Regions from separate parts of the Cupriavidus taiwanensis LMG 19424 genome, predicted to be linked through region 1. Evidence: predicted binding sites of a transcription regulator. Region 1 holds the regulator's gene; the other holds the start of a gene.

Region 1 (7,264 bases):
GCGGCCTTGTCGGCACCGCCCTGGCCCTTGCGCGCGGCCTGCGGCTTGCCGCCATCCTTGCGTCGGCCCTGCTGGCGAGCGCCTGTGCCCTGGTTGTCGCCGGACGTCGCCGCCTTCCCGCCGCGCTGGCCCTGCTTGCGCTTGCGCGCCGGCTGCTCCGGCTTGTCGGCGCCTTCGGCACGAGCCGCGCGGTCGATCTTGTCTGCCTTGCTGCCGCCCTGGCCACCCTGGCCACTCTGTCCGCCTTCAGTCTGGCCCGTCTTGCGCTTGCCGCGGCCGCGCTGGCCGCCACGCCCGAGACCCGCGGCGCCCGCGCTTGCGGCGGCGCCGGCGTCCCCGGCATCGCCCTGGCCGGCGCCTTCGGCGCCCTCCGTGCGGTCCTGCGCGGCCTGGCGGCGCGATGCCACCAGGTTCCTCAGACCGCGGCGCAGCCCCTTGCGGCGGGGCGCGGCGTCGCTGCCCGATCCGGGTTCTGCGGCGCCGGTGTCGGCGGATGCGCCCGCATGGCGGGCGTCTTGCTCAACGGAATCAGACAAGATATTCACTATCGATGTTGCATGTTGTTCAGTTCGGCACGCGCTCGTCGTGCTCGCTCGGGTGCGGCGGGGTGCCATCGGATGGCAGTGGGTCCCGCGCCCCGTCCGGAGGGGGGGCGGCAGGTTCGGTGGCATCGTCCGGACCCGCCTCGGCAGCCGCCGGCAGCGGCTGCGCATCAAAGCCATTGGCGCCATCTTCGGGCACGGGGGTTTCGCCGTCACGCCCGGATGCCACCTCGCCGCTCGCCAGTGTGTCGGCCGGGGTGGCCGGCTCGGCAAAGGCTTCCTCGTCGGCACTGGCCGGCTTGCTCGCCGCCAGGTCTTCGAAATTGATTGCCTGCTGCTCCAGCAAGGCGGCCTGCGCCTGCGCCTGGGCGTCTTCCAGCGGGGGCAGCTCGTCCAGCGTGAGCAGCCCGAGGTCGTCCAGGAACGCCTTGGTGGTGGCATACAGCGCCGGGCGGCCCGGCACGTCGCGATGGCCGATCACCTCAATCCAGCTGCGGTCCTCGAGCTTCTTGATCACTTCCGTGCTGACCGTCACGCCGCGGATTTCCTCGATATCGCCACGGGTCACGGGCTGGCGGTAGGCAATGATCGCCAGGGTTTCCATCACCGCCCGCGAGTATTTTGGCGGCTTTTCCGGATTCAGGCGGTCGAGGTATTCCCGCATCTCGGGCCGGCTCTGGAACCGCCAGCCACTGGCCAGCGCCACCAGTTCCACGCCGCGCGGGCGCCAGTCCTGGCGCAGTTCGTCCAGCAGCACTCGGATGGTGTCTGCGCCGACGTCATCGTCGAACAGGCGGCGCAGATCGTTGACGCGCAACGGTTCCTGCGCGCAGATCAGCGCCGTCTCGAGGACGATCTTCGCCTCTTGGGTATTCATGTTGATGGTGTGCAGCCTGTCTTTGCACCTGCTCCCGGACGGATCCGGGGCACCGGAGATTTTGGATACAGCGGTGCCAAAGCCACCGCCATCTCATTGCGCAGCGAGCCGGATACCTGCTGTACCCAAGCCGTGCACTTCCCTTTCTTTGCATCGAGTTGCCGGGCTTCCGGCAGGAGATCGTCCGCATGCCGCAATGGACCGGCCAGCGAACCTCTTGCGTCGCTCGTCCGCCCAGGCGGACATCGCGGTCGGCGAACTGAACGCCTCGGACGCAAGAAAATACGGGTATCGGGAGCAAGGCCGGCATTTACCACGCCGCAGCGCCAACCGGACTTTTGAACCAGATCTTTTGAACCGGATGGACCGCGGGGGCTGGCGATCAGCAAAAGCCTTCCGCTTCCCGCGTTCCGCGCGCGCCTTCGGAAATCAAGGCCGCCAGGCGCTGTACGCCGCTGCTTACCGCAGCCTGTCTGACTCCGCGCGATACCACAATGCTGGCGATTGTATGGTATTCCCACGTCCGCCTGCAACCATCATCCTGCTTGCGTGGGGCGCCGGCGCCCCAGCAGGGCCCGCGCGACATCAAAACACCAGGCAAAAGCCCTGTTCCGCGAGCGAATGTGGCAGCAGCACCGCTCGCGCAATGCCAAGCCCGCCGAACGCCATCACGGCAAGGCCCGCGCCCAGGCGCACGGCCGGCCGTCTCGACCACAGCCGGAGATAGCCCGACAGCCCCGACAGCACCAGCAGGTTCGGCAGCGTGCCAAGCCCGAACACGCCCATGACCAGCGCCCCGGAGCCGGCATTGCCCGCCAGCAGCGCCAGCGTCAGCGCGCCGTAGACCATGCCGCACGGTACCAGTCCCCAGGCCAGGCCCACGCCGTAACGCCGCGCCAGCCCGCCGCGCGCCCGCACGAAGGCAGGCATCGCGCCGGCGAGGCCGCTTATCCCGCCAATCCCGCCAATCCCGCCAGCCACCGCTGCGCCGGCGCGCGCCGCCAGCCGTTCCAGCCAGTGCACGGTAAAGGTACTGCCGCGCAGCAAGCGCCAGCCGGACCACAGCAGCATCAGGCTGCCGGCGCCGAACAGCCAGCGCTGCACCGGCAGGTAGTCCTGCTTCCATGCTGTGGCGCCGGCAGCACCCAGCGCTGCACCCAGCAGCATATAGGTGGAAATCCGGCCAATGTGCATGACCAACAACTCGCCAAGCCAGGCGCCCCGGCTGCGCACCAGGCGCACTGGCGCCGCCGTGGCGCCCCGCTGCTCGACAGCCAGCGCAACTCCGCCACACATGGCGGCGCAGTGCACCCCGCCCAGCAGGGCGAGCAGGAAAACACTGATCAATACGCCAAATGTCAAATCTGTCTCCCTGCCGCATCACATCGCACGGTAAAATGTTCGTATCGTGCCCCGCTGCCATTTCTAGCAGGTTCCAATTGCTCACCTCCATCCCCGTTACCGAGATGTCACCCCGCTGCTCCACCTGTGCGATGGGACAGCTGTGCCTTCCGGTTGGCATGTCGCAGCAAGACCTTGCCAAGATCGACACGCTGGTGCAGGAACGCATCCGCGTGCACAAGGGGGAAACCCTCTACCGCATGGGCGACCCGCTTACTGCGGTCTACGCCATCCGCTTCGGTACGCTCAAGACGCATGTCACCACCGAAGACGGACGCTCGCAGATTACCGGTTTCCACCTGCCCGGTGAAATCGTCGGCCTCGACGGCCTGGGCGAGATGCAGCATGCGTCCGATGCAACCGCGCTGGAAGATACCGAGGTATGCGTGGTCCGCATGAATGACTTGCAGTCGCTGTCGGCCGACCTGCCGTCGCTGCAGCAGCAGTTCCTGCGGCTGATGGGCAAGGAAATCACGCACGACCAACTGATGCTGGTCACGCTCGGCTCGATGCGCGCCGAGGAACGCCTTGCCGCCTTCCTGATCAATCTGTCGGAGCGGCTCTCGGCGCGCGGCTATTCGGCCTCCGAGTTCGTGATGCGCATGAGCCGCGAAGAAATCGGCAGCTACCTCGGGCTGAAGCTCGAGACGGTCAGCCGGCTGTTCTCGCGCTTTGCCGAAGCCGGGTTGATCCAGATCCGCCAGCGGCATGTCAAGCTGATCGACATCGACGGCATCAAGCAACTCTACAGCCGAAGCTGCTGATCCACCGCGGCGTTGCCGCGCCGCCTGCGGCGCCGGCAGCGCGGTGGTCCTTCCCTATTCCAGTTCGTCCGTATCGGCCAGCCGCGTCGGCATGGTGTACAGCGTCAGCCCGCTGGACAACGCACAGAACACCCACGCCAGCAGAAAGCCGACGGTATAGACCGACTCGCGCGACGACTCGATCGGATGGCCGAAGAATTTCAGGTCGCCCGGATCGACGACGGAAAACACCGTCGCCGTCGCCAGGCCCGCCATCAGGAAACCGGGCCACAGCACCCACATCAGCCAGCGCAACCTCATGGCTGCCTCGCTGCCGCGGCCCTGGGCGGCACAGCTTCCGCCTTCTCCACCACCAGGCCATGCCTGGTCGCGCCCTGCACCGGCATGTCCGGATGCGTCGACGCCAGCCAGATCGTCACGCCGCACGCCACCATGGCCAGCAGCGGACCGCTCATCAGCAGCCACGGCCACGGCTCCTTCCACCACGGATTGCCTTGCTGACTCATCTTGCCCCCTTCATCTTGGCGACTACGTACGAATCACCTAGCTTCACAAATCGCGCGGCACGATAAAACTGGTGGATTGCCGGATTTCGGCATGCCCCTGCTCCGTGCCTTCGCTCGTTACCGTTACGTTGATCTTGTGCGTGCCCTGCGTGGCGGCCTCGATCGGCACTCGGATGCGGATCGGCAGCAGCCGGTTGGAGGTCGGCGCCAGCGATTCGGCCTGCTTGTCGTATTCAACCGTCAGGCCCTTCAGTTCATCGCTGTCGGCGCGCACGCGGATCTGCATCGGCGCTTCGGTGGTGTTGATCAGCTGCAGTCGATAGACGTTCTCGATCCAGCGTCCTTCCACTTCCCGACCCAGCGCGCCGCGGTCGCGGATGATGTCGACCTTCAGCGGCGTGCGGAGCATGATCGATGCCATGAAGCCCGCCAGCAGCGCCGCCCAGATCACCGAGTAGATGATGATGCGCGGACGCAGCAGGCGCTTGCGCGACGCCGCCGCGGACAGGCCCTTGCGCATCGCGTTCTCCGAGGTGTACCGGATCAGCCCGCGCGGATAGTCCATCTTGTCCATGACCTGGTTGCAGGCGTCGATGCAGGCGCCGCAGCCAATGCACTCGTACTGCAGGCCATCGCGGATGTCGATGCCGGTCGGGCATACCTGCACGCAGATGCTGCAGTTGACGCAATCGCCCAAGCCGGCCTGGTGATGGTCGGTCTTGCGCGAGCGGCTGCCGCGCGGCTCGCCACGACCGACGTCATAGGTCACGACATAAGTATCGCGGTCCACCATCACGCTCTGGAAGCGCGCGTAGGGGCACATGTACTTGCACACCTGCTCGCGCATGAAGCCTGCATTGCCCCACGTGGCGAACGCATAGAACAGCATCCAGAACGCTTGCCAGGGCCCCAGCGACAGCGCCAGCACCTCGCCGCCCAGTTCACGGATCGGCGCAAAGTAGCCGATGAACGTGAAGCCGGTCCACAGTGCGATCAGCACCCACAGGAAATGCTTGGTGGCCTTGATGCGGAACTTGCGCAGGCTCCATGGATCCCCGTCGAGGCGGATGCGGGCGATGCGGTCGCCTTCGACCCGCCGCTCGATCCACATGAAGATCTCGGTATAGACCGTTTGCGGGCACGCGTAGCCACAGAACAGCCGCCCCGCGATCGCCGTGAACAGGAACAGCGCGAGTGCGGAAATGACCAGCAGCACGGCCAGGTAGATCACGTCCTGCGGCCACAGCACGAGTCCGAAGATGTAGAACTTGCGCTCGCCAAGGTCAAACAGCACGGCCTGGCGTCCGTTCCATTGGAGCCAGGGCGTGCCGTAGTAGACCAGCTGGGTCAGGATCACAAGCCAGACCCGCCAGCTGGAGAACGCGCCCTTCACCGAGCGGGGATAGATTTTCCGGCGGACCTCGTAAAGCGTCTCTTCCGAAGTCTCGCCTGGCGCAGCGGCCGACCGTTGCAGGTCGGCCGCCCGGGCCACTTCATCGGTCCCGGGCGCGTTCATGGGCGAGTTCTCCCGCGAGCCGCCAGCGCTCGCTCACATGAGTCGTCGATCATTGCCCGGCTCCGCCTCCCGTATTGGACAACCCCCACACATAGGCCGTCAGCATGCGGATGCGTTCGGGCGTCAGGATTTCCTCGTGTGCCGGCATATGGTTGTTGTGGCCCTTCAGGATCGCTTCGACGATGCTGGCTTCCGAGCTGCCGTAGAGCCAGACGTTGTCCGAGAGGTTCGGCGCACCGAGTGCCTGGTTGCCCTTGCCGCCGGCGCCATGGCATGCCACGCAGGTCGTCTTGAACGCGCCTTCACCGCGCGATGCACGGATCGGGTCCGACGACAGCCCGGACAGCGAACGCACATACTGGGCCACGTCGCCCGCCTGCTTGGCATCGATGGATGCGCCAAACGGCGGCATCACGCCATTGCGGCCCTTGGTGATGGTCTGGCTGATGGTCTCGGGGTCGCCGCCGTACAACCAGTCATTATCGGTCAGGTTGGGGAAGCCGCGGCTGCCGCGCGCATCCGAGCCATGGCACTGCGCACAGTAGTTCAGGAACAGCCGCTGGCCGATCTCGCGCGCCTGCGGGTCCGCGGCCACCTGCTTGACGTCCATCTTCAGGTACTTGGCATAGATCTCGTTCTGCATGCGCTCCTGCGCCGCGCGGTGCGCGGCCAGTTCGCCCTGCGTGGAGAATTTCAGCACGCCGGCGTACGAGCCCAGGCCGGGATACAGCACGAGATAAGCCAGCCCGAAAATACAGGCCAGCAGGAACATCCACATCCACCAGCGCGGCAGCGGATTGTTCAGCTCGCGCAGGTCGCCGTCCCAGACATGGCCGGTATCCTCGGTGCCACCGGGTGCCTTGGTGATCTTGCGTTGCGAGAACAGCAGCCATACGCACCAGACGATGCCGATGAGCGCGATGGCGGCAATGTAATAACTCCAGAATTCGGAAATGAAATCGCTCATGGCTAGGTGTTCCGGCTCGATGTTGTCGTAGTTTCGTCAGGCAGCGCGAACGGCAGCATGGCGGATTCGCGGTTGGCAGCCTGGCGGCCGGCGGACCAGGCCCACCAGCAGATGCCGAGGAAGACAACCATCGACACGACGGTTGCAATGGCGGTGATCATGGCCATGGCTTACTCCTTCGGTGCCGCCGCGGCGGCATCGACGCGGACATTGCGGCGGTTGGTGCCGAGGCCCTGCAGGTAGGCAACCAGCGCGTCTTCTTCGGTCTTGCCTTTCAGCGCTTCCGGGGCCTTGGCAATCTCGGCCTCGGTGTACGGCACCCCCAGCCTGACCAGCGCGCGCATGCGCGCCTGGATATCGCTGGTGGGCAGTTCTGCCTTCTCCAGCCAGGGGTAAGACGGCATCACGGATTCCGGCACCACGTCGCGCGGGTTGCGCAGGTGGATGCGCTGCCAGTCGTCGGAGTAGCGTCCGCCCACGCGCGCCAGATCGGGACCGGTGCGCTTGGAGCCCCACAGGAACGGATGGTCGTAGACCGATTCGCCAGCGGTGGAGTAATGGCCGTAGCGCTCGGTCTCGGCCTGCAGCGTGCGCACCTGCTGCGAGTGGCAGCCGACGCAGCCTTCGCGGATATAGATATCGCGCCCCATCAGCCGCAGCGGCGAATACGGCGTGATGCCAGGATCCGGCT
Region 2 (7,264 bases), on a different contig from region 1:
AGGTCCAGGCAGGTGGCGCTCTGCGTCTGCACCCCGTTCAGCGTGAAGAACGCCTGCCCTTCGCCGGTCGCGGCGACCAGGCCATCGGGATAGTCCATGCAGCGGAATTCGCAGCTGTCCTTGCGCAGGCGATGGTGGCGCGCGGTAAAGCAGCGCGCCGAGAACGCCAGCGGCAGGCGGCCCCAGACAAAGGCTTCCAGCTGCGTGCCGGCTGGCCGCGCCGCCGCCAGCGCGGCCAGCGTGGCGCCATCCATTTCCACCGGCGCGACGCAGCCCACCGCGCCCAGCCCGGCCAGCCATGCCAGCGTATCGGCATGGTAGACATTCAAATGCGGGCCGCCGACGAAGGGTCGCCCCGCCCTGCAGCGCACCGCGCCAAGATCGTTGGCCTCGACCAGGTAGTCGTCCTGCTCGCAGGCACGCCGCATCCATGCGATATCGGTATCGGACTCGACCAGCACCGGCGTGGACAGCACCACTTCCTTGCCGGCATCGCGCAGCATCTGCGCAATCTCCAGCCATTGCGCATGGCGGATTTCATGGCGGCGGGTGCAGACGGTTTCGCCCAGGTAGACGCGGTCGACCGGCGCATCGGCGACCGACGCGTAGAACTGCAGCACGGCCTCGCGCGGCCAGTAGTACAGCAGCGGACCCAGGGCGATGCCGAAGCCGGGCATCGCAGCGGCGTGCGGCATCGCGGCCGCGGCGGTGTGTGGCATGGAAAGCTCCATCGTGGCGGGCATGTGCCCCATGTCCGGATACAGGCAGGTGGATGTCATGGCGTCAGCGCCAGGGGCGGTCATAGGCGCCCTGCGTGACCTGGTCGCCCTCGGCATGGCGTCCCAGCGTGCCCTGCCACTCCTGGCGCGGTGCGAAGCGGGCCGGATCGGCGCAGGCGGCGTCGATGGCCGCGCGCAGCACGCCGACCACGTCGCCGACATAACGCGGGCTGCGCTGGCGCCCTTCGATCTTGATCGCGGCAATGCCCATGTCGATCAGCGCCGGCAGCAGCGACAGCGCATTCAGGCTGGTCGGCTCCTCCAGCACGTAGCCGCGCTCGCCCTCGACCTCGAAGCGCCCCTTGCACAGCGTCGGATAGCCGGCCGGCTCGCCGGGCGCGTAGCTGTCGATCAGGATGCCCGACAGCCGGGCCTGCATGGTGCCGTCCTGCTCGGTCCAGCGCACCGCATGCGCGGGCGAGCACACCCCCTTGTTGTTGGGCGAATCGCCGGTGGCATAGGACGACAGCAGGCAGCGCCCTTCGGCCATCACGCACAGGCTGCCGAAGCCGAACACCTCGAGTTCCACGCTGGTCTGGCGCGCCAGCTTGCCGATCTGCGCCAGCGACAGCACGCGCGGCAGCACCACGCGGCGGATGTTGAAGCGCTCGCGCATCAGCTCGATGGCGTCGGCATGGGTGGCCGAACCCTGCACCGACAGGTGCAGCCGCAGGTCCGGATGACGCGCGCAGGCATAGCCCATCAGGCCCGCGTCGGCCATGATCACGGCATCGGCGCCCAGGTCCGCGGCCGCATCGACGGCGCGGTGCCACTGCGCCACCGCGCCCATCTGTGCAAAGGTGTTGATGGCGAACAGCACCTCGGCGCCGTGCGCATGGGCCTCGGCCACGCCGGTGCGGATGTCGGCCTCGGTGAAATTCAGGCCGCCGAAGTTGCGCGCGTTGGTGGCATCGCGCAGCCCCAGGTAGACCGCATCGGCGCCATGCTGCAAGGCCATGCGCAGCGCCGCCAGCGAGCCGGCGGGCGCCACCAGTTGCGGGCGGCGCGGCGGAGCGTCGGAGCGTGCGGGGGTGGAACGGGTCATCGTTGATGGCGCCGGCGGCGGCGCGTGGGGATGAAGACAGCGGCCGATGCTAGCCAAGCGCCCGCGCCAGGGGCTTGACCGTGCGCAAACCCACGCCAACGGCACCCGGGCCGCGACGGGCTACGCCGGACGGCGTAGGCCGATGGCAGGCCACCCGGCCGGGGTTGACCTGCGGCAAACGCGGGCCCGCACCGCTGTGCCACGCTTGCGCGTCATCCCCGCGCCGGGGCCCGCCGTGGCGGCCCGGCGTCCATCCTCTTCCGGAGACCCGTTTATGAATCACCCCTGGCTCAAGCTGGGCGGCCGCCGCCTGCTGCCGATCGTGCAGGGCGGCATGGGCATCGGCATCTCGGCCCACCGGCTGGCCGGTGCCGTCGCGCGCGAAAACGGCGTCGGCACCATCGCCAGCATCGACCTGCGCCACCACCACCCCGACCTGATGGCGCGCACCCGCGGCAGCCGCGACAAGCCAGCCATCGAAGCCGCCAACCTCGAGGCGCTGGACCGCGAGATCCGCGCCGCGCGCACTGCGTCAGAGGGCCGCGGCCTGATCGCCGTCAACGTGATGAAGGCGGTCGGCTCGCATGCGGAGCTGGTGCGCCAAGCCTGCGAAAGCGGCGCCGATGCCATCGTCATGGGCGCCGGCCTGCCGCTGGACCTGCCGGAGCTGACCGCCGGCCATCCCAAGGTAGCGCTGATCCCGATCCTGTCCGAGGCGCGCGGCATCGGCCTGGTGCTGCGCCGCTGGATGAAGAAGGGCCGGCTGCCCGACGCCATCGTGGTCGAGCACCCGGCGCACGCAGGCGGCCACCTCGGTGCCGCGACCATCCAGGACTTGTCCGAGCCGCGCTTTTCGTTTTCGCGCGTGCTGGGCGAGTGCCGCGAACTGTTTGCGCAACTGGGGCTGGCCTGGGACAGCATCCCGCTGATCCTGGCGGGCGGCGTCGACAGCCACGCCAAGGTACGCCACTGGCTGGGCGAAGGCGCCGCCGCGGTGCAGCTGGGCACGGCCTTCGCCGTGACCGAGGAATGCGATGCCCATCCGGCCTTCAAGCAGGTGCTGGCCACCGCGCGCCCGGAAACCCTGCGCGAATTCACCAGCGTGGCAGGCCTGCCCGCGCGCGCGGTGCTGACGCCATGGCTGCAGCGCTACCTGTCGAGCGAAGCGCGCCTGCAGCGCCGTGCGCGCGTGCGCGAGTGCCTGGAAGGATTCGATTGCCTGCAGGCCTGCGGGCTGCGCGACGGCATCGCACGCATTGGCCAGTTCTGCATCGACCTGAAGCTGGCGCAGGCCGTGCGCGGCGACGTGGAGCGCGGCCTGTTCTTCCGCGGCCGCGGCGCGCTGCCGTTTGGAGAGGCCATCCGGCCGGTGGCGGAGTTGATGCACTACCTGCTGACGGGAGAAAAGCCGGCGGCGCTGGCGGCCGCCTGACCGCAGCATCCCCATCGCCAACGCCGCCGGAAAAAGGCTCCCCTCGCCCGCTTGCGGGAGAGGGGAGCCAACCGGTAGCATGGCAAGCCGATCAGCAACGCGGCGGCAACCCGCCACACTCGCGCATCTTTCGCATGCAGCGCAGCGCCGCCAGCAATTGCCATCCCAGCCACGCGTTGGCCCCCGCCAGCAGCAGCCCGCCGACGCGCGCCAGCAGCGCCGGCGCCACAGGCAGCGCCAGCAGCACCGCATAAGCCGCCAGCAGCAACCACGCCTGCGTCCGCTGCCGGCCCGGCGCGATGATCGCCTGCATCGCCGGCACGCGTGCCCTGGGCGGCAGCAGCCGGCGCAGGTGCAGCCAGACCAGGAACGGCACGATCTTGCCGAGCATCGCCGTGACCGGCAACACGCCCACGCCGACCAGCGCCATCGTGCCGGCCCACCATGCCAGCGGCAGCGCCGCCGCGGGCAACACCACGGCCGCCGCCCCCAGCACCGCTGCGCCGAGCATGCTGGCGCAGGCGACCGGCCACAGCAACCACAGCGCATCGTGACGCCGCCGCGCGCGCAGCGTGCCGGCCAGCCCGCATGCCCCCAGCACCGCCACGAACGACAGCCACACCACCAGCGCCGCCTGCGCCAGCACCGGCTGGTCCGGCCACAGCAGCAGCGCGACGCTGAACACAGCCAGCGGCGCCCAGTGCCCCGGCGGCAGCCAGCGCGCCAGCGCCGCGGGCAGGCGTGACGTCTGCCAGAACATCGGCAGCACGGTGGCCGCGACGCCGCTGACCAGCGCCGCCAGCCAGCCGCCCAGCGCCCATGCCATATGCAGGCCGAGCACCTGCGCCACCGGCACGCGCCACAGACCGCCGAAGGTGCCCGCCAGCGCGATGCCGGCGGCCACCGCCACGATCAGCGGCGCACCGATGCCGGCCAGCGTGCGCGTGGTGGCGTCCGCCGCGGCTACGCGCCGGCCCGCGGCAAGCAACACCGCGCCCACCAGCAGCAGCCCCGCGCCAAGGGCTGCGGCACTCCGCATCGCCGCCGGCTCCCCGCCCAGCAAGCCGAAGCCGAGCGCGGCCGCGACCGCCGCGCCGGTCGCGGCCATGAGCCGTGCCAGCCACCCGGCACCGGGGACGTCCACCCGGGCCACCACCGGCATCATCTGGAACAGCGCCCCGACCATCACCGGCAGCAGCATGCCCAGCGCCAGCGCATGCACCGCTGCCAGCGCCAGCGGCGCGAAGCGGTCGGGCAGGCCCGCCGCGGGTCCGGCTGCCAGCAACAGCCCCGCGGCCGCGCCCAGCCACGGCGCCGGCATCAGGCACCCGAACACCAGCGCAGGCCGCGGCGCGCGCGCATAGTCGAGATCCGCGCCTCTCATGCGCGACCCGTGGCGTGACGGCGGTGACGCATGCGTGCGCCCGTTGAAGTGGATACGGCCATCGCTCGTTCTCGCCAGTCCTGACAAAAGGCCCGATGCTAGGCCGCAGCGCCGCGCAGGGATTTGACCGAAGCCAAGTCCGGCCGGCATGAAATATCACGATGTGATGGAACTCGTCCCGGCGTCACACGCCATGCCAGCGATGCGCCGCTGCCCGCACATGCGCGCCCAAAAGCCGGGTTTCCTTGATCTGGCGCAGGTAGCCGAGTCTGTCGCGCGGGGAAAATCGCCCCCGACTCCTGCGTGACCCTGTTGCCATCGCCGTCGGCCCGCTGCCCGGCTCCCTCGACAGGCTCGCGACACGTTCCCCTGGTAGCCCCCGATACCGCCATGCCTGATACCGATCCTCCTGCCGCCCCCGCCACGGCGGCATCCGCGTTGCCCGCGCTGCGGCATCGCCTTTCCACACGCATCATCTCGTTGTCGCTGGCCGTGCTGCTGGTGGTGCTGGGCATGATTTCCGGCACGCTGTGGCTGTCCTGGAAGCTGGAAGGCGCAGGTGCCGCCATCAACGATGCCGGCAGCCTGCGCATGCGCGCCAACCGCGTGGCGATCGAGCTGGCGCTGGCGCACGCGGGCCGCGCCAATGACCTGGCCGCGCAGGTGCAGGCGCTGGACACCACGCTGGCGCTGCTGAAAAAGGGCGACGCGGCGCGGCCGCTGTTCCTGCCGGACGAGCCTGCCATCCATGCGCAACTGGCGCGCGTCACCCATGACTGGCAGCAGCGGCTGCGGCCGCTGGCCGGCGCCGGCGCGGTGCCTGCCGCATACGTTGCCGCGCTGCCGGGTTTCGTCGCCCAGGCCGACCGCCTGGTCGGCATGATCGAACACAACAGCGCGCGCAAGACCGACCTGCTGCGGCTGTCGCAGACCGCGCTGGCGCTGATGGCCTGCATCGGCACGGTCGCCGTGATCTACCTGCTCTACCTGTGGATCATCCTGCCGGTGCTGCGCCTGCAGGACGGCTTGCGGCGCATGGCCGCGCGCGAATTCTCGCTGCGCCTGCCGGTGGAAAGCCGCGACGAGTTCGGCACGCTCAGCGAGGGCTTCAACCGCATGGCGGGGGAGCTGCAGGGCCTGTACCACGACCTCGAAGCCCGCGTCGCGCAGAAGACCGCCGAACTGGAACGCCAGAACCGCGACCTGGAAACCCTGTACGAGATGGCCGCATTCCTGAACCAGGCCGCCGACGCCGAGGCCATGGCACAGGGATTCCTGGCGCGGGTGATGCGCCAGTTCGACGCCGACGGCGGCAGCGTGCGCGTGCTCGACAGCCGCCACGGCCGCATGCACCTGCTGGCCGCGGCGGGCCTGCCGGCGGCGCTGGCCGAGGCCGATTCCTGCGCCTCGGCCAGCGGCTGCCATTGCGGCGATGCCACGCGCGAGGCCGTGGTCGCCATCGTCGACCTGCGCGGCGCAGCACGCGCCGGCGCGGCCGACGAGACGCCCTGCGGCCGCGATGGCTTCCAGTCGCTGGCCGCGTTCCGCATCGAAAGCCAGCGCGGCGCCACCGGCATGTTCGCGCTGCATTTCCGCGCCCCGCGCAAGCTGCCGCCGTCGGACCGGCAATTGCTGCAGACGCTGGCGCAGCACCTGGGCACCGCGCTGGAACACCTGCGCCTGTCGGCCACGGCGCGCCAGCTGGCGGTGGTGGAAGAGCGCAACCTGGTGGCGCAGGGGCTGCACGACAGCATCGCCCAGGGGCTCAACTACCTGAACCTGCAGGTGCAGCTGCTGGACGACGCGGTCGCGCGCGATGACCTGGCAGAGACCCGCGAACTGGTGCCGATGCTGCGCCATGGTGTGGAAGAGAGCTACCAGGACGTGCGCGAGCTGCTGAACAACTTCCGCTCGCGCCTGGGCACCGGCGAACTGCGCCCCGCGGTGGAAGAGACCGTCGGGCGCTTTCGCCGGCAATGCCGCACCGAGGCCACGCTGGCCATCGACGAACGCGGCGGGGCCTGGCCGCTGTCGCCCGAGCAGCAGCTGCAGGTGCTGTTCATCCTGCAGGAAGCACTCTCCAACGTGCGCAAGCATGCCCTGGCGGCGCACGTGGCGGTGGCGCTCAGCCATGGCCGCGATTTCCGCCTGGTGGTGCAGGACGACGGCGAGGGCTTCGATCCGGATGAACTGGCCACCCGCGCCGACGCCCATATCGGCCTGAGCATCATGCGCGAGCGCGCCGCGCGGCTGGGGGCGCAACTGCACGTGCAGGCCAGCCCCGGCAGCGGCGTGCGCATCGAACTGGTGCTGCCCGCCGGCAGCCAGGCCGCCGCCCGGCGCGACCGCATCGCCAGCCCCCTCACCAGCCCTGCCCGACTCAATCGCCTCAATCGCCTGAGCGAGACCCAGCCATGACCATCCGCATCCTGCTGATCGACGACCACACCCTGTTCCGCTCGGGCATCCGCGCGCTGTTGCAGCGCCAGGCCGACTTCGAGATCGTTGACGAAGCCTCCGACGGCGTGGAGGGCATCAAGCGCGCCAAGCAGCATCGGCCCGACGTGATCCTGCTCGACCTGAACATGCCGGGGCTGTCCGGACTCGAAGCCCTGCAGCTGCTG

What was found. Region 1 encodes FNR, which switches genes on or off when oxygen is low (the NO sensors DNR and NnrR bind a similar motif). Its sites were predicted from a motif close to TTGATNNNNATCAA; they were not measured.
Region 2: the regulator FNR is predicted to act here: its motif matches at 1,989-2,002, upstream of ubiU (ubiquinone anaerobic biosynthesis protein UbiU).

Annotation. Positions count from the first base shown of each region.
Region 1 is NC_010528.1:1,952,359-1,959,622, forward strand. It holds gene rluB (23S rRNA pseudouridine(2605) synthase RluB) at 1-536, opposite strand, end outside; gene scpB (SMC-Scp complex subunit ScpB) at 565-1,419, opposite strand; gene RALTA_RS08940 (sulfite exporter TauE/SafE family protein) at 2,005-2,781, opposite strand; gene fnr (fumarate/nitrate reduction transcriptional regulator Fnr) at 2,859-3,584, shown strand; gene RALTA_RS08950 (hypothetical protein) at 3,639-3,884, opposite strand; gene RALTA_RS08955 (membrane protein) at 3,881-4,090, opposite strand; gene ccoG (cytochrome c oxidase accessory protein CcoG) at 4,134-5,606, opposite strand; gene ccoP (cytochrome-c oxidase, cbb3-type subunit III) at 5,656-6,573, opposite strand; gene RALTA_RS08970 (cbb3-type cytochrome oxidase subunit 3) at 6,576-6,740, opposite strand; gene ccoO (cytochrome-c oxidase, cbb3-type subunit II) at 6,744-7,264, opposite strand, start outside.
Region 2 is NC_010530.1:2,267,990-2,275,253, forward strand. It holds gene RALTA_RS25645 (U32 family peptidase) at 1-719, opposite strand, end outside; gene ubiU (ubiquinone anaerobic biosynthesis protein UbiU) at 784-1,824, opposite strand; gene RALTA_RS25655 (NAD(P)H-dependent flavin oxidoreductase) at 2,099-3,256, shown strand; gene RALTA_RS25660 (hypothetical protein) at 3,348-4,640, opposite strand; gene RALTA_RS25665 (type IV pili methyl-accepting chemotaxis transducer N-terminal domain-containing protein) at 5,031-7,058, shown strand; gene RALTA_RS25670 (response regulator) at 7,055-7,264, shown strand, end outside.